Regions from separate parts of the Streptomyces sp. NPDC094448 genome, predicted to be linked through region 2. Evidence: riboswitches for the same ligand, from Rfam matches in the RefSeq annotation. Region 2 holds a riboswitch; each other region holds the start of a gene.

Region 1 (4,081 bases), on a different contig from region 2:
CAGCGGTCCGGCCAGGCCGGCTCGGTGCCGTAGTGGTCGGGGTGCAGGACCCCGCGGGCGGCCCGGGTCTTCTCCCAGGCGGGGAAGGTGCCGTGGCGCTCGGCCAGATCGGCGGACGCCTCGTACGCGGCGAGCATGATCCGCTCGGCGATCCGGGTCGACAGGGCGCGGGCCTCGGGGGAGTCGAAGGGCAGCCGGAGCTGGAAGAAGACGTCCTGGAGGCCCATGGCGCCCAGGCCGACCGGCCGCCAGCGGGTGTTGGAGCGCCCGGCCTGCTCGGTCGGGTAGAAGTTGATGTCCACGACCCGGTCGAGGAAGGTCACGGCGGTACGGACGGTGGCGTCCAGCCGCTCCCAGTCGATATCGCCGCCGACGACGAAGGCGCCCAGATTGACCGAGCCCAGATTGCAGACCGCGGTCTCGCCGTCGTCGGTGACTTCGAGGATCTCGGTGCAGAGGTTCGACGAGTGGACCGTGTGGCCCTTCTCGGCGGTCTGGTTGGCGGTGCGGTTGGCGGCGTCCTTGAAGGTCATCCAGCCGTTGCCGGTCTGGGCGAGGGTCCGCATCATCCGGCCGTACAGATCACGCGCGGGCATGGTCTTGCGGGCCAGGCCCTTCGCCTCGGCGGCCCGGTAGGCGGCGTCGAACTCGTCGCCCCAGAGGTCGACCAGCTCGGGGGTGTCGGCGGGGGAGAAGAGCGACCACTCGGCGTCGTCCGCGACCCGGCGCATGAACTCGTCCGGGACCCAGTGCGCCAGATTGAGGTTGTGGGTGCGCCGGGCGTCCTCGCCGGTGTTGTCGCGCAGCTCCAGGAACTCCTCGATGTCCGCGTGCCAGGTCTCCAGGTAGACCGCGGCGGCGCCCTTGCGGCGGCCGCCCTGGTTCACCGCGGCGACCGAGGCGTCGAGGGTCTTCAGGAACGGGACGATGCCGTTGGAGTGCCCGTTGGTGCCGCGGATCAGGGAGCCGCGGGCCCGGATCCTGGAGTACGACAGCCCGATACCGCCGGCGTGCTTGGAGAGCCGGGCGACCTGGTGGTAGCGGTCGTAGATGGAGTCCAGCTCGTCGAGCGGGGAGTCCAGCAGATAGCAGGAGGACATCTGCGGGTGGCGGGTGCCGGAGTTGAAGAGCGTCGGCGACGAGGGCAGATAGTCCAGCCGGCTCATCAGCCCGTACAGCGCGACGACCTCGTCCAGGGCGCGTACCCCGTCGTCCTCCGCGAGCCCGCAGGCGACCCGGAGCATAAAGTGCTGCGGGGTCTCGATCACTTGGCGGGTGATGGGGTGGCGCAGCAGATAGCGGCTGTAGAGGGTGCGCAGCCCGAAGTAGCCGAAGCGGTCGTCGGCGGCCGGGTCGATCGTCGCGTCGAGCCGCTCCGCGTACCGCTCCACGAAGGCGGCGGTACGGTCCGCGATCAGGCCCTCGGCATGCCCCACCCGCACCGAGGCGGTGAAGGAGACGGAGCCCTGGCCCGCGGCCTCGGCGGCGATGGTCCGGGTCAGCAGCCGGGCGGCCAGCCGGGAGTAGGCGGGATCCTCGGAGATCAGGCCCGCGGCGGCGTCGGTGGCGAGCTGATGGAGTTCCGCCACGTCCGATCCGGGGTGCCGGCCGCGGAGCGCGGCGGCGGCCACCCTGCCGGGGTCGGTGTCCGGCAGATCGGCGGTGAGGTCGGTCAGGGTCCGCAGCAGGGCGGTCCCCGGCCCGTCCTCGGGCGTCGCGGCAGGGGTCCCGGGGGTCTGCCCGGGAAACTGCTGGGCGGTGCCTGAAGCCGGATCGGCTGGCGCGATGGTCACGTGGTGCTCTCCCTCGCTCGGCTCGCGGGCCGTCGGCGGGGGAGGGGTGGGCAGGCCGGGTGTACCCGGAAACGGGCAGCACGCACGGCGTCCACCGGCCCAACCGCGAGGCCCGGACGTCTCGGCACCCGGGTCGGACGATCCGGGTGCGCTGTCGGCAGACGGCCGGACTTGCCCTGGCATGACAAAGCACGCAGAAGCACACCGTTGCGGGACAGTTCCGGATTCGCACCGGATTCCTCTGCGGTGACAGCGAGATGAGCATACATGTGGGGGCACCGCCGAAGCGGTGCCCCCACATGTTGTGTCGCGCCTCTCATACTCCCGTACGGTTCGGGGCCGCCCGCGCCCGTGTCCGGGCGCCTGCGGGGACGGCCGGTCCCCTGCCCGGGACGGCCCGCCCGAGCCCCTCCAAGGGGCACGGTGCTCCTTCCCGGGCTGGGCGAGGTGAAGGTTCTAGGGGCAATGGGGGGACCCCCAGCGCCCCTGGGTACCCGGCCTTGCCCACCCCGGGAAGGGGACCGGCCCCGGAGCGGGAGGCTTCGGGGCCGGGCGGGTCGGAAAAGGAACTGCTCAGTCCTGGGGGCGGCGCAGACGGGCGACGAACTTGTAGCGGTCGCCGCGGTACACCGACCGCACCCACTCCACCGGCTCCCCCTGCGCGTCCAGCGAGTGCCGCGACAGCATCAGCATCGGCAGCCCGACGTCCGTACCGAGCAGCCCCGCCTCGCGCGGTGTCGCCAGGGACGTCTCGATGGTCTCCTCCGCCTCGGCGAGACGGACGTCGTAGACCTCGGCCAGTGCCGTATAGAGGGAGGTGTACTTGACCAGGCTGCGCCGGAGCGCCGGGAAGCGCTTGGCCGACAGATGGGTGGTCTCGATGGCCATCGGCTCACCGCTGGCCAGCCGGAGCCGTTCGATCCGCAGGACCCGGCCGCCGGTGGAGATGTCGAGCAGCCCCGCGAGGGTGTCGTCCGCGGTGACGTACCCGATGTCGAGGAGCTGGGAGGCGGGTTCCAGGCCCTGGGCCTTCATGTCCTCCGTGTACGAGGTCAGTTGAAGTGCCTGGGAGACCTTGGGCTTGGCGACGAACGTTCCCTTGCCCTGGATGCGTTCCAGCCGGCCTTCGACGACCAGCTCCTGGAGCGCCTGGCGCACGGTGGTGCGCGAGGTGTCGAATTCGGCCGCGAGCGTACGCTCCGGCGGTACCGGCGTGCCCGGGGGCAGGGTCTCCGTCATGTCCAGGAGGTGCCTCTTGAGGCGGTAGTACTTGGGTACGCGCGCGGTCCGGGTCGGTGTCCCGGTCTCGGTCTCCGTACCCACCCCGTCCGTCGTCATGGCCCGCCTTCCCGTTCCCGACTGCGCTGCTGCCGTCACCGGCTCCTCCGTCTGTAGCGGATCACATCGTGGCACGGGCCGGTCCCGGGGAGTGACCCTGTCCCTCCTGTTTTTCTGCCTTCAGGCTGGACACCACTGCTTCTTATACACCGAGGGGGCTAGGGTTGGTCTAGTCCAAGGGAAGGCCTCAAGCCTGCCCGGATCATGCCCTGATGTCGGTCCGATAACGGACTGGACAGGCATGTTTATCGAGCCTTGACAGCCCGAAAGGTCTAGGCCAAGCTCCGGGTACTGGTCTAAACCATTTAAGACCGGGTCCCAGCCCCAGGCAGTACTTTCGCGTATGGCTTCGTTTTGGGCGGGGTGGCAGGCATCCCTTAGGAGGGTGGCGTGAAGCGCAAGCTCATCGCGGCGATCGGTGTCGCGGGCATGTTGGTCAGTGTTGCCGCGTGTGGCTCGGACGACAAGAAGGACAGCGAGGGTTCCGGCAAGGACGGCTTCAAGGGTCAGACCCTGACGTTCTGGGCCATGGACGGCTCGACGCCGGACAAGTGGCTCGCTGATCTGACCGCCGAGTTCGAGGCCAAGACCGGCGCCAAGCTGAAGTACGAGAAGCAGGCGTGGAACGGTATTCAGCAGAAGCTGACGACCGCTCTCTCCGAGGACACCCCGCCGGACGTCTTCGAGATCGGCAACACCCAGACCCCCGCCTACGCCAAGACCGGCGGTCTGGCGGACCTGGGTGACCTGAAGAAGGAGATCGGCGCCGACTGGTCCGAGTCCCTCAACAAGGCCTCCGTCTTCGAGGGCAAGCAGTACGCCGCCCCCTGGTACTTCGCGAACCGCGTCGTCGTCTACAACAAGTCGGTCTTCGCCGAGGCCGGCATCACCGCGCCGCCGAAGACCCGCGCCGAGTTCTACGCCGCGCTCGACAAGATCAAGGCGAAGGG
Region 2 (4,081 bases):
CCCGGGGGTGACGATCTGCGGCGGGGCGCCGCCGTCCGGATCGTGGCCCGGTCCGGGGTCCGGCTGCGGGGACGTGCCCGCCAGGCTCCGCTTCAGCACCGCGAACGAGACGGTGGTCGAACCGCCGACCGCCTGCGCCGACGCCCTCACGTCGGAACCGGGCTCGTCGACGGCGACGTCGAATCCGCCGTCGGTGTTCTGCCGGCCCGCCAGGAACACCTGCGCACGGGCGATCCGGTCGCGGTACTCCGGCTCGTCGAGCGCGAGCCCCTGAATCGCCAGCGCCGCCGAGTTGACCGAATTCCCGGACGCGCCCGGAAAGCCGCCGTCGGCGAGCTGCCTGCCCGCGATCCACTTCAGGGCGCGCGCCACGGCCGCGTCGGCCTTCTCGCCGCCCACCAGGTGGAGCGCCATGGCGGCCATCGCCGTGGAGTCCACTTCCTGGTCCGAAGAGTTCTTCACCGGGATCACGCTCGGGAAGGCGCCGGACGGCCACTGGAGGGAGAGCAGATACTCCACCGGGACGGCGGCCGCTTCCCGCTCATCCGCCCGCACCTGCGCGATGATGCCCAGCGACTGGCCGAACACGGACCTCGCGTTGCGGTAGTTGCCCTTCGCGTCGCAGCCCTGACCCGCTGCGGCGCAGGTCTCCTCCGCCAGCGCGGCGATCAGATCACGGCCGCCGAACGCCCGCGGATCACGGCCGACCGTCTGCGCGAGGAGCGCGGCCTTGCCGATCGAACCGCCCGAGGCGTGCTGGGTGCCCGTCAGGGTCCAGCTGTGCAGGCTGCGGCCCTCACCGTCCTTGCCGCCCTGGTCGAGGAAGTCCACGATCCCGCGGAGCTTGGCGTTGTCGTGCCCGGTGGCGGCGAGCGCGAAGGCACCGTCGATGGTCAGTCCGAAATCGGCGCGCCCGGTGGCTGGTACGGGGTAGTAGCGGCCGCGGACCAGCTGCTTCGGGGCGGTGAGATAGGCCACGCCCTTCTTCAGGTCGGGGCCCTTGCCGGGACCGGGGCCGGGGCCGCCGGGGTCCGGCCCGCCCGGCTCGGCCGGATTCTCCGGATCCGCCGGGATCACCTTGGCGACCAGGTTCAGCAGATCGGTGCCGGTGCCCGCCAGCGCGGCCGGTTCGGTGGGGTAGAGATGCGGTTCCAGGGCGAGTTCGTCGGAGCTGAAACCACCGAGCGGGAACTGCCGGCCGGCCAGCCAGGCGACGGCCTTGTCCGCGCGGGCCTTGTCGCCCGTCGCCCGCAGCACCTGCGCGGCGAGGGCCGTGGTGGTGACATCGGCGGCATTGGTGCTGTCGGTGTAGCCGGGGAGGGAACCGTCCGCCCGCTGCTGTCCCTTGAGTTCTTCCAGGGTCTCGGCCAGGGCCCCGTCGAAGCCGCCCGCCGCGTGCAGCGCCAGGGCGATCCACGCGGTCGCGGCCGGTTCGCCGTCGCAGTACTGGCCGGGCGGGTTCAGCATGCTGCCGTGACCTCCGCCGGGGCAGTCCAGCCGGGTCAGCCGGGCGACCGCGGACTCCGGGGGCTCCACCCCCGCACGGACCAGGGCCAGCACCGCCATCGCCTGTGCCTCGGTGGTCCCGGCCCCGCGGAAGTCGCCCGCGGCCGAGCAGCCCTCCTGTGGGGCTCCGGGCGCCGGCTCGGGGCAGACCGCCGCCAGCAGACCGCCGATCAGATCATGGCCGCCGAAGTCCCGCGGATCCTTCTCGACGATCTTCGCCAGGAGTGCGAGCCGGGCCGCGGCCTCCGCGTTCGGCGGCTGGTCGGTGCCCTGCGGATAGGCATAGGCGGTGGTACGGCCGCGGAGATACGCCGAGACCCGGTCCAGGACCGCGCTCTTGCCCACCGTAGCGGCCAGGGCATAGGCCGCCTTGACGGTCAGCAGGTCACTGGGCTCGCCCGGGGAGGTCTCCACCCGCTCGCCGCCGGTCAGCCGCTGCTGCACCCAGCCGCCCGCCGCCCGGGTGCGGACCTCCGCCGGGCCGTTGCCCGCCCGGATCTGGTCCGGGCTGAACGACGGCTTCGCACCGCCGCCCCCGATCTCCGTGGCACCGAACACCCAGGCGTCCACATCGCCCGGCCTCAGCTGCCGGGACATTGCCCCCAGACTGCTGTAGCGCCAGTCCTTGGTGCCCTTCGCCGCCACCCAGTAAGACCAGTAGGCGTCGGCGCCCGGGGTGTCCTTGCACTTCTCCCGGTCCGGCGTCGGAAACTGCTTGCCGTCCGGGGCCGCGGCATGACCGATCCGGCAGATGAACGCGGGACCGTCGTGCTCGGTGCCCGCGGTGCTGAACCCGCCGGTCTTCAGCAGTTCGTACCCCGTCGTCGGAGTCGGGTCGCAGCCGCGGACCACGGGCCCCTCGAACGCGCCGAAGTCGACCGCAACGATCGCGCCCTTCGACGGAGTGCACTTCTCCGGCGCGTCGGCGGCCGCGGGCGGAGCGGCGGCGTACAGCCCGCCCGAGCAGAGCACCAGCAGCGCCACCGCCCCGGCCGCCCAGGAGCGCGGGCTCCGCCACCGGCCGCCGCGCCCGTCTGTCCCTTGGTTCGTCCCCACCCCGGCCCCCCGTTTTCGTCCGCGCGGGCACGGCACGTGGCGGGGGCGGCCCCGCACGGGCCGGAGTGCGTCACTCCGCCGGAGGCCGGTCGACCACGCCGTAGTCCGCGACGGCGTTTCTCGCTGCATCGAGCGCCCGTCCCAGGCAGTCCGGCTCGTCCGCCGCCCGGCGGACTCACGGTTGCGGGTCAGCGCCGGATTTCCACCGGCTTCCCCTGGACATGAGCATGTATCAGCCGGATTGGAACATGTGGCCGAAGGGGGCGTCAAGGTGACCTGAATCCCACCGCCCCGCGGGGCCTCCGGTGAAACCGGCACGGTGGCGCGGCAGTTGCGCCTCAGGTACCGTCCAGGGCTGTCACATGGGGGAATCCGGTGTGAATCCGGAACTGACGCGCAACGGTGTGGGACGGCGGAAACCGTGCCGAGTCCGAATGCCCATGCGGCTCGCACCACTCAGGAAGCCGTTACCTCGCGTTCGGACGGCGGCCCAGCGGCCCCCACGGCCCCGGTGAGCCCCGGGCCCGGCGGACGGTGCGCCCGGCCGGCGTCCCCCATCACAGGAGCAGGCCACATGCCCCGTAGCGCAACCACCGCACCGATGCCCCGCGCCGCACTGCGCGCCCTGGTCGCCACCACCGCCGCGGCCGCCGCCCTCGCCGCCGCGACACTGCCCGCCACGGCGACCTCCACCCCCGCCCAGATAGCCACCTCCAAGACCAACGGCGTCGCCTATCTGAAGACCCTCCAGGCCGCCGACGGCTCCTACGCGGGCTCCGGACTCTCCAGCGAATGGGCGTTCAGCGCCTTCGCCGCCGCCGGTACGGCCGTCGTGGACGTCGCCCCGGGCGGCGACACCACCAAGAACGCCCGGACCGTCTACCGCAACCTCCTCGCCACCGCCGCCTGGCCGTCCGCGACCCCGGTCGTCACCGACTACGAACGCGGCACCCTCAACGCCTACGCCGCCGGAATCGACCCGGCCCGGGTCTCCGCCTCCCGCAACCTCATCGCCGACGTCTACGGCTACTGGCAGACCGCCGAGGCCGGATACTTCGGCAACAGCGCCAACTACAACGGCACCGTCTTCGCCGGCCTGGCGCTCGCCGGCGCCAGAACCCAGACCGGCGGACAGCGCGTACCGCAGGCCCTCCTCGACACGATCGTCACCCGCATCCGCGCCAACCAGCACACCGACGGCGGCTGGGACTACCAGAAGGCCGAAGGCGACCCCGTCCGGCTGGCCGCACCCGGCGACGTCGACATGACCGGCGCCTCGATGGCCGCGCTCTGCGCCGCGGGCGTGCCCGCCACCGACCCCGATATCGTCCAGGCCCGTACCTTCCTGAAGAACAAGCTGGTCAACGCATCCGGCGCGTTCACCGCCATGTACGGCATCAACTCCAGCTCCAACGGCTGGGCCGTCTCCGGCCTCAACGCCTGCGGTATCAACCCCCAGACCGGCGACTTCCTCACCCCCGCCGGGAAGACCCCCGTCGACTTCCTCATCGCCCAGCAG
Region 3 (4,081 bases), on a different contig from region 2:
GGGTGATCTGCTCGGGGACCCAGTGGCCGGCCGGCCAGAGCGGGTCCAGCCACTCGATGGCCACGACCCGCGGGCGGCGACGGCCCGCCGTCGCCTCGCGTACCGCCGCCAGCCGGGCGGAAAGCTCCGTATGACGCAGCCGTGCCGCGCTCTCGACTCCGAGGAGTTCCCCCACCCGGACCAGGCATTCCAGGACATCGTCCAGGGTCCGGGGTTCGAGGCTGAGGACGCGGGCCTCGCCCTCCATCAGGCGGACCGCCCGCGAGACCGAGGTGTAGGAGACGGCGCATACATCGCAGAGGTCCTGGGTGAGGATCACATCGGGGGCGAGCCCGGCGAGCGCGTCGGTGTCCAGGCTGTAGAGCGACGAGCCGGAGTGCCGGGATCCGCCCACCGCATCCGAGATCTCCCGGCTGGTCAGCGCATCCGCGGAGAATTCCGCGGCGGTGACGACGGGTACGGGCGCCACGTCCTCGGGAGGCCAGTCGCACTCATGGGTACGCCCCACGAGATCACCCGCGAGGCCCAGTGCGGCGACGATGTCGGTCGCGGCCGGAAGGAGCGAGACGATACGCATGGCCAGACCTTACGTCCCCCGGGGGAGTGGCGGGGTGGACTTGCTAGGACGTCCAACTATATCGTCGGAGGCAGTACCCGCGGTGCAGGGAAGCCGGTGTGAATCCGGCACGGTCCCGCCACTGTGACCGGGGAGTGCGCGCTCCAGCGAGATGAGCCACTGACGGGAGGACCGTCGGGAAGGCCGGAACGCGTGCGGAGATCCGGGAGTCAGGATACCGGCCGTGGGTTTGTTCCGTGTTGTCCACGAGGATGGAGCAGACACGCATGGCAACGGTCCGTATCCATGGCCCTGTTGATCCGGCGAAGCACGCGCGCTCTGTGACCGGTGATTAGCCCTCGCGGCCTCCGTCTGCGCGTTCACGGCTGATCCCGCCACCACCGCCCGAGCGGCGTCGTGACGCGGCTCCGCCGTGCCATCCCCGGATCCACCTGACGAGAGCAGGCTTCCATGGTCCGTGAACTGACACACTTCACCGGCGGCAAGCGAACTCCCGGCACCTCCGGACTCTATGCCGACGTGTACGACCCCAATACCGGACAGGTCCAGGCGAAGGTGCCCCTGGCCGGGCGGGACGAGGTCCGCGCGGCCGTTGCCGACGCCGCCCGGGCGCAGACTGAGTGGGGTGCCTGGAACCCGCAGCGGCGGGCCCGGGTGCTGATGCGGTTCCTCCAGCTTGTGGAGGGCGAGCGCGAGGCCCTCGCCCGGCTGCTCTCCGCCGAGCACGGGAAGACGATCGCCGACGCACAGGGGGACCTCCAGCGGGGACTGGACGTGGTGGAGTTCGCCGTCGGCATCCCCCACCTGCTGAAGGGGGACTTCACCGACAGCGCCGGCACCGGCATCGACGTCCACTCACTTCGGGCTCCGCTCGGGGTCATCGCGGGCATCACGCCGTTCAACTTCCCGGCGATGATCCCGCTGTGGCAGGCCGCACCGGCCCTTGCCTGCGGTAACTCGTTCATCCTCAAGCCCTCGGAGCGCGACCCCTCGGTCCCGCTCCGGCTCGCCGAGCTCTTCCTGGAGGCGGGACTGCCGCCCGGGGTGTTCAACGTCGTCAATGGAGCCAAAGACGCCGTGGACACGCTCCTGGAGGACTCCCGGGTGCAGGCCCTGGGCTTCGTGGGATCCACCCCCGTAGCGGCCCATGTCTACGCCACCGCCGCCGCCCGGGGGAAACGGGCCCAGTGCTTCGGCGGCGCCAAGAACCACATGATCGTGATGCCCGACGCCGACCTCGACCAGGCCGTCGATGCCCTCATCGGCGCCGGATACGGCTCGGCCGGGGAACGCTGCATGGCCATCTCGGTGGCCGTACCCGTGGGCGAGGAGACCGCCGACGCGCTCGTCGCCCGTCTCAAGGAACGGGTCGGAACCCTGCGGATCGGCCGCTCCGACGACCCCGCCGCGGACTTCGGCCCGCTCGTCAGCCGGGACGCACTCGACCGGGTCCGCCGCTCTGTGGACACCGGAGTCGATGAGGGCGCCGAACTCGTCGTCGACGGGCGGGGTTTCACCCTGGAGGGCCACGAGGACGGGTTCTTCGCCGGCGCCTCCCTCTTCGACCGGGTCTCACCGTCGATGAGGATCTACCGAGAGGAGATTTTCGGCCCGGTGCTGTCGGTGGTCCGCGCCGCCGGCTACGAGGACGCCCTGCGACTGCCGAGCGAGCATCCCTACGGCAACGGAGTCGCGATCTTCACCCGCGACGGGGACACCGCCCGCGACTTCACCCGCCGGGTCGACACCGGCATGGTCGGCGTCAACGTACCCATCCCGGTCCCCGTCGCGTACCACACCTTCGGCGGCTGGAAGCGGTCCGGCTTCGGCGACCTCGGCCAGCACGGACCGGATGCCATCCGCTTCTGTACCCGCGCCAAGACCGTGACCTCCCGCTGGCCCTCGGGGGTCAAGGAAGGCGCGAGCTTCACGATCCCGACCATGGGGTGACGGCCATGACCACGACCACCCTCACCAGGGACCGGACCCTCACCGGCGACCAGCTCGCCCTCGCCGAGGTCACCCTCGACTTCGCCCAGAAACATCTTGCCCCGCACGCCGTCGCCTGGGACCGGGACAAATACTTCCCCGTCGACGCCCTGCGCAAGGCCGCCGCACTCGGTCTCGGCGGAATCTATGTCAGGGAGGACCACGGCGGCTCCGGACTGACCCGCAGCGACGGTGTGCTGATCTTCGAAGTGCTGGCCATCGGCTGTCCGTCCATTGCCGGGTACCTGTCCATCCACAACATGGTCGCCTGGATGATCGACCGATACGGCGACGACACCCAGCGGACCCGCTGGCTCCCTTCCCTGTGCACCGCCGGCACCCTGGGCAGCTACTGCCTCACCGAGCCGGGCACGGGTTCCGACGCTGCCGCCCTGACCACCCGTGCCGAACGGGACGGGGACGGCTACACGCTCACCGGGGTGAAGCAGTTCATCTCCGGAGCCGGCGCCACTGACGTCTACATCGTGATGGCCCGCACCGGCGGGGGCGGACCCGGCGGGATCTCCGCCTTCGTCGTAGAGAAGGACGACCCCGGACTCTCCTTCGGGCCCAACGAACACAAGATGGGCTGGAACGCCCAGCCCACCCGGCAGGTCGTCCTCGACGGCGTACAGGTGCCCGCCGACCGCAGGCTCGGCGCCGAGGGCGACGGCTTCCGCATCGCCATGAACGGACTCAACGGCGGACGTCTCGGCATCGCCGCCTGCTCCCTCGGCGGCGGACAGACCGCGCTGGACCGCAGCATCGCCCACCTCGCCGACCGGGAGGCGTTCGGAACGAGACTCATCGACGCCCAGGCGCTTCAGTTCCGCCTCGCCGACATGGCCACCGAACTCGCCGCGGCCCGCGCCCTCGTCCGCCAAGCCGCCCACGCCCTGGACCGGGACGACCCCCGGGCGCCACAGCTCTGCGCGATGGCCAAGCGATTCGCCACCGACACCGGCTACTCCGTCGCCGACCGCGCGCTTCAGCTCCACGGCGGCTACGGCTACCTCAGCGAGTACGGCATCGAGAAGATCGTCCGAGACCTGCGGGTCCACCGGATCCTGGAAGGAACGAACGAGATCATGCGCCTCATCGTGGCCCGGGGCATCACCGAGGCGGTCCGATGACCACCTCCCCGAACGACGACCCCGTCCTCCTGCGTACCGAAGGCCGCGCCGCCCACCTCACCCTCAACCGCCCCAGGGCCCTCAATGCCCTCACTCACGACATGGTCCGAACCCTGGCCGACGCTCTCGACCGCTGGGAGAAGGACCCGGCCGTGGAGACGATCGTCATCACCGGCGCGGGAGAGCGGGGCCTGTGTGCCGGAGGAGACATCCGCGCCATCCACCGGGACGCGGTATCGGGTGGCACCGCCTCGGCCGACTTCTGGCGCGACGAGTACCGGCTCAACGTCCGGATCGCCCGCTACCCGAAACCGTACGTCGCCCTGATGGACGGCATCGTCATGGGCGGCGGCGTCGGCATCTCCGCCCACGGCACCGTACG
Region 4 (4,081 bases), on a different contig from region 2:
TCCTCGCCTCCTCCAACCTCGGCTTCTCCCTCTCCACCACGCACTCCTGCTCCGGTGCCGTGATGGGCTCGGGCCTCGGCCGCAAGGGCGGTGTGGTCCGCTGGTCCACCGCCACCCGGATGTTCGTCGCCTGGGGTCTGACCCTCCCGGCCGCCGGTCTGGTCGCCGCCGCCTCCGAGTACGTGACCAAGCAGGGCGACTGGGGCGTGGCCGCCGTGGCGGTCTTCCTCGTGGCCTCCTCCGCCGCGATCTGGGTGATCTCCCGCCGCCAGGTCGTCGACCACACCAACGTGAACGACGTCGACGAGCCGGCCGGCGCCGAGTCCCCCGGTGTTGTCACCACCGCCATCGCCGCCGTCACCCCGCCGCCGCCCGCCGGCGCCGAGAGCGGCGAGCTGAAGGCCACCATCCACTCCTCCCCCTCCGCCGCGTCGTCGGCCCCCGAGACCGGCCCGGCCAGCCCGGCCGCGGTGTAAGGACAGATCAGCATGAAAATCGACTGGGAAGCCCTGGGCTCCGTCTTCGGTGTCAGCCTCGTCGGCACCGTCGCCCTGGTGGGCCTGTTCTCCCTCGGAGTCATCGCCCTGACCAAGCAGGACGCGGCCGCCGCCAAGGGTGGTTCGACGGTCCTGCCCCGTACCGGCGCCTACGCCTGCTTCGCGGCCTGCGCGCTCGCCGTGTCGTACGGCATCTATCTGATCGTCACCTGATCACTGTCCGATCGGCTCCGGTCGACCGCCGTCAGCCCTGATCTGTTCCGATCGACCCTGGTCGGCTTTGGTCGGCTTGGTCGGCTTGGTCCGCTCGGTCGGCTTGGGGCCGCTGCCGATGGGCTTCTGATCCGGATGCCGCCCTTGTGGCGGCGACAGCCGGGCCCGGCACCCTCGTGGTGCCGGGCCCGGCTGTCGTGCGTCCGTCGTGTGTGTCCGTGGTCCGTCGGGTCGCCGGGGCGCTTGACAGGCCTTGTATGTGGCTCTGCGCACACCGCTCCGTCGCAGGTCAACGGCGAGTTGACGGCTGTTCTCACCCCGTGGTGGACTGCCGGGGCCATTACGGAGGCAGTGGAGGAAGCCGGTGCGAATCCGGCGCGGTCCCGCCACTGTCACCGGGGAGAAGGTCCCCGGGAGCCAGGAACTCTCGCCTCCGTTCACGTCGAACCAGGGCGCGGACACCCTGAGTGAGGACATTCGCCATGCGCGGCAACGGTTCTGCCCCGCCGAGCCCCCTCGGTCCCTCCGGACCTGTCGACCCCCTCTCCGGCGCCACCGGCTCTCCCCCGGGCACCAGCCGCTCCCCCTTCGGCCCGCCCGGGGTTTCCCATGCCCCGACCGCCGCAGGCACCTGTGGGGATGCCCGCGCGGGCGTTCACCCGGGCCGCTCCTCCGCCCCCTCCGGGCACTGACCCATGAGGGCCGACCGGATCTTCGCGTACGGCGCCACGGCGGGACTCCTCGGTGATCTGCTGCTCGGCGATCCCCGCCGCGGGCATCCCGTCGCCGTGTTCGGGCGGGCCGCGGGCGCGGCCGAGCGGCTGCTGTGGCGTGACCACCGGGGCCGGGGCGCGCTCCACACCGCTGTGTGCGCGGGCGGCGCCGTCGCCGTGGCGGCGGGTGCTGCGCGCGCCCTGCGCCGCCGCCCGCTGGCGTCCGCCGCGCTGACCGCTGCCGCCACCTGGGCCGTGGTCGGCGGTACGTCCCTGGCCCGGGAGGCTCGGGCGGTGGGGGACGCGCTGGCGGCCGGGGACCTCGAAGCCGCCCGGACGCGGCTGCCGCATCTGTGCGGGCGGGATCCGCAGGCACTGGACGGGCCGGAGATCGCCCGTGCCGTGGTGGAGTCCGTCGCCGAAAACACCTCCGACGCGGTGGTGGGCGCCCTGCTGTGGGGAGCCGTGGCCGGGGCGCCGGGGCTCGTCGGCTTCCGGGCCGTGAACACGCTGGACGCCATGGTGGGGCACCGCTCGCCGCGGTACCGCCGGTTCGGCTGGGCGGCGGCCCGGCTCGACGATGCGGCGGGCTGGCCGGGGGCCAGGCTCACGGCGGCCCTCGCGGTCGCCACGGGCGACGACCCGCGGGGTGCGGTACGGGCCTGGCGGGCGGACGCGCACGGGCATCCCAGTCCCAACGCGGGCCCGGTCGAGGCGTCGTTCGCGGGTGCTCTGGGGGTACGGCTCGGCGGCACGCTCTCGTACGGCGGCCGGGTCGAACACCGGGCGGTCCTCAACGGCGACGCGCGGCCGGTCGAGGTCGGGGACATCGAACGTGCGGTACGGCTTTCGCGGCGGGTGGGCGCGCTGGCGCTCGGAGTGTGCGTGGCCGGACGGTGGGCGGCGGGCCGGCTCGGGCAGTCGCGCCGGATCGGGCAGTGGGATCGGCTCGGGCAGTCGAGTCGACTGGGGCAGTTGGGACGACCGGGAGATCCGGGACGACAGAGGGTGACGGATTTTTCCCGGAGCGGGCGGTAGTCCACAGGCTCCGACGGGATTCGGGCGTGGGGCTCAGCATGGGATCCGGTTCCGCTGCCGGCGGGCGGGTCCGGCCGTAGTGCCTTCCGGGGCCACGGTCGGCGCCTGCGCGGACGGTGACTGCACGGGTACGGGTCCGTCACGGCCCGGCGGGGGCGGAGCCGCGCATCAGGACATCGGAGACGGCGGTACGGAAAGGAGGCGGTGGTGATGGAGGGCCGTAGGCGGGGCGGCGGGCTGCTGGTCGCCGGGACGACCTCGGACGCGGGCAAGAGCGTGGTCACCGCGGGCATCTGCCGCTGGCTGGCCCGGCAGGGCGTGAAGGTCGCGCCGTTCAAGGGGCAGAACATGTCCTTGAACTCGTTCGTGACCCGGGACGGCGCCGAGATCGGGCGGGCGCAGGCGATGCAGGCGCGGGCGGCGGGGGTCGAACCCTCGGCGCTGATGAACCCGGTGCTGCTCAAGCCGGGCGGCGACCGCACCAGCCAGGTGGTGCTGCTGGGCCGGGCGGTCGGTGAGATGAGCGCCCGGGGGTACTTCGGCAGCGCCGGGCGGCGCGAGGAGCTGCTGACCACGGTGCTGGACTGCCTGGACCAGTTGCGGAGCACGTATTCCGCCGTGATCTGCGAGGGCGCGGGCAGCCCGGCGGAGATCAACCTGCGCCGCACGGACCTGGTGAACATGGGCGTCGCCCGTGCGGCCGGGCTTCCGGTGCTGGTGGTGGGGGACATCGACCGCGGCGGGGTCTTCGCCTCCTTCTTCGGGACGACGGCCCTGCTGGAGGCGGCCGACCAGAGCCTGATCGCGGGCTATCTGGTCAACAAGTTCCGCGGGGACGTCGAGCTGCTGCGGCCGGGCCTCTCCATGCTGACCTCGGTGACGGGACGTCCGTTCTTCGGTGTCCTGCCGTACGCGCACGGGCTCGGCATCGACGAGGAGGACGGGCTCCGGGTGTCGCTGCGCGGGGCGGTGCGGGAGTCGATGGTGGCGCCGCCGGTCGGCGCCGAGATCCTGCGGGTCGCGGTCTGCGCGGTGCCGCTGATGTCCAATTTCACCGATGTCGACGCGCTGGCCGCCGAACCGGGTGTGGTGGTGCGGTTCGTGGACCGGCCCGAGGAGCTGGTGGACGCCGATCTGGTGATCGTGCCCGGCACCCGGGGCACGGTGGGTGCGCTCGACTGGCTGCGCCGCCGCGGTCTGGCGGACGCGCTGGTGCGCCGGGCCGCCGAAGGCCGTCCGGTGCTGGGGATCTGCGGTGGCTTCCAGCTCCTCGGTGACCGCATCGACGACGAGGTGGAGTCCCGGGCGGGTGTCGTCGAGGGGCTGGGGCTGCTGCCGGTGCGGGTCAGGTTCGCGGAGGCCAAAACGCTGGCAAGGCCCAGCGGATCGGCGCTGGGCGAGCCCGTCGAGGGGTACGAGATCCACCACGGCGTCGCCGAGATCCTCGGTGGTGAGCCGTTCCTGGACGGCTGCCGGGTCGGCGAGGTGTGGGGCACGCACTGGCACGGGTCGCTGGAGAGCGACGGCTTCCGGCGGGCGTTCCTGCGGCGGGTCGCCGAGGCGGCGGGGCGGCGGTTCGTGCCCGCTCCGGACACCTCGTTCGAGGCGCTGCGCGAGGAG

What was found. A riboswitch is a leader RNA that binds a small molecule or an ion and turns the genes downstream of it on or off. The one in region 2 is predicted to bind cobalamin.
Region 1: it holds a riboswitch for cobalamin, as region 2 does, so the genes downstream of both, ACIQ9E_RS04945 (ribonucleoside-diphosphate reductase subunit alpha) here and ACIQ9E_RS25480 (prenyltransferase/squalene oxidase repeat-containing protein) in region 2, are expected to answer to the same signal.
Region 3: it holds a riboswitch for cobalamin, as region 2 does, so the genes downstream of both, ACIQ9E_RS26130 (CoA-acylating methylmalonate-semialdehyde dehydrogenase) here and ACIQ9E_RS25480 (prenyltransferase/squalene oxidase repeat-containing protein) in region 2, are expected to answer to the same signal.
Region 4: it holds a riboswitch for cobalamin, as region 2 does, so the genes downstream of both, ACIQ9E_RS28710 (cobalamin biosynthesis protein) here and ACIQ9E_RS25480 (prenyltransferase/squalene oxidase repeat-containing protein) in region 2, are expected to answer to the same signal.

Annotation. Positions count from the first base shown of each region.
Region 1 is NZ_JBIWGU010000002.1:339,034-343,114, reverse strand. Features, by position in the region: gene ACIQ9E_RS04945 (ribonucleoside-diphosphate reductase subunit alpha) at 1-1,793, opposite strand, end outside; cobalamin riboswitch at 1,932-2,094, opposite strand; gene ACIQ9E_RS04940 (GntR family transcriptional regulator) at 2,367-3,131, opposite strand; gene ACIQ9E_RS04935 (extracellular solute-binding protein) at 3,522-4,081, shown strand, end outside.
Region 2 is NZ_JBIWGU010000014.1:75,745-79,825, reverse strand. Features, by position in the region: gene ACIQ9E_RS25480 (prenyltransferase/squalene oxidase repeat-containing protein) at 1-2,562, opposite strand, end outside; cobalamin riboswitch at 2,689-2,818, opposite strand; cobalamin riboswitch at 2,928-3,002, shown strand; gene ACIQ9E_RS25475 (hypothetical protein) at 3,137-4,081, shown strand, end outside.
Region 3 is NZ_JBIWGU010000015.1:39,645-43,725, forward strand. Features, by position in the region: gene ACIQ9E_RS26125 (cobalamin-binding protein) at 1-577, opposite strand, end outside; cobalamin riboswitch at 632-818, shown strand; gene ACIQ9E_RS26130 (CoA-acylating methylmalonate-semialdehyde dehydrogenase) at 1,028-2,527, shown strand; gene ACIQ9E_RS26135 (acyl-CoA dehydrogenase family protein) at 2,533-3,699, shown strand; gene ACIQ9E_RS26140 (enoyl-CoA hydratase/isomerase family protein) at 3,696-4,081, shown strand, end outside.
Region 4 is NZ_JBIWGU010000018.1:56,005-60,085, forward strand. Features, by position in the region: gene ACIQ9E_RS28700 (anion permease) at 1-476, shown strand, start outside; gene ACIQ9E_RS28705 (hypothetical protein) at 489-710, shown strand; cobalamin riboswitch at 1,026-1,157, shown strand; gene ACIQ9E_RS28710 (cobalamin biosynthesis protein) at 1,406-2,461, shown strand; gene ACIQ9E_RS28715 (cobyric acid synthase) at 2,672-4,081, shown strand, end outside.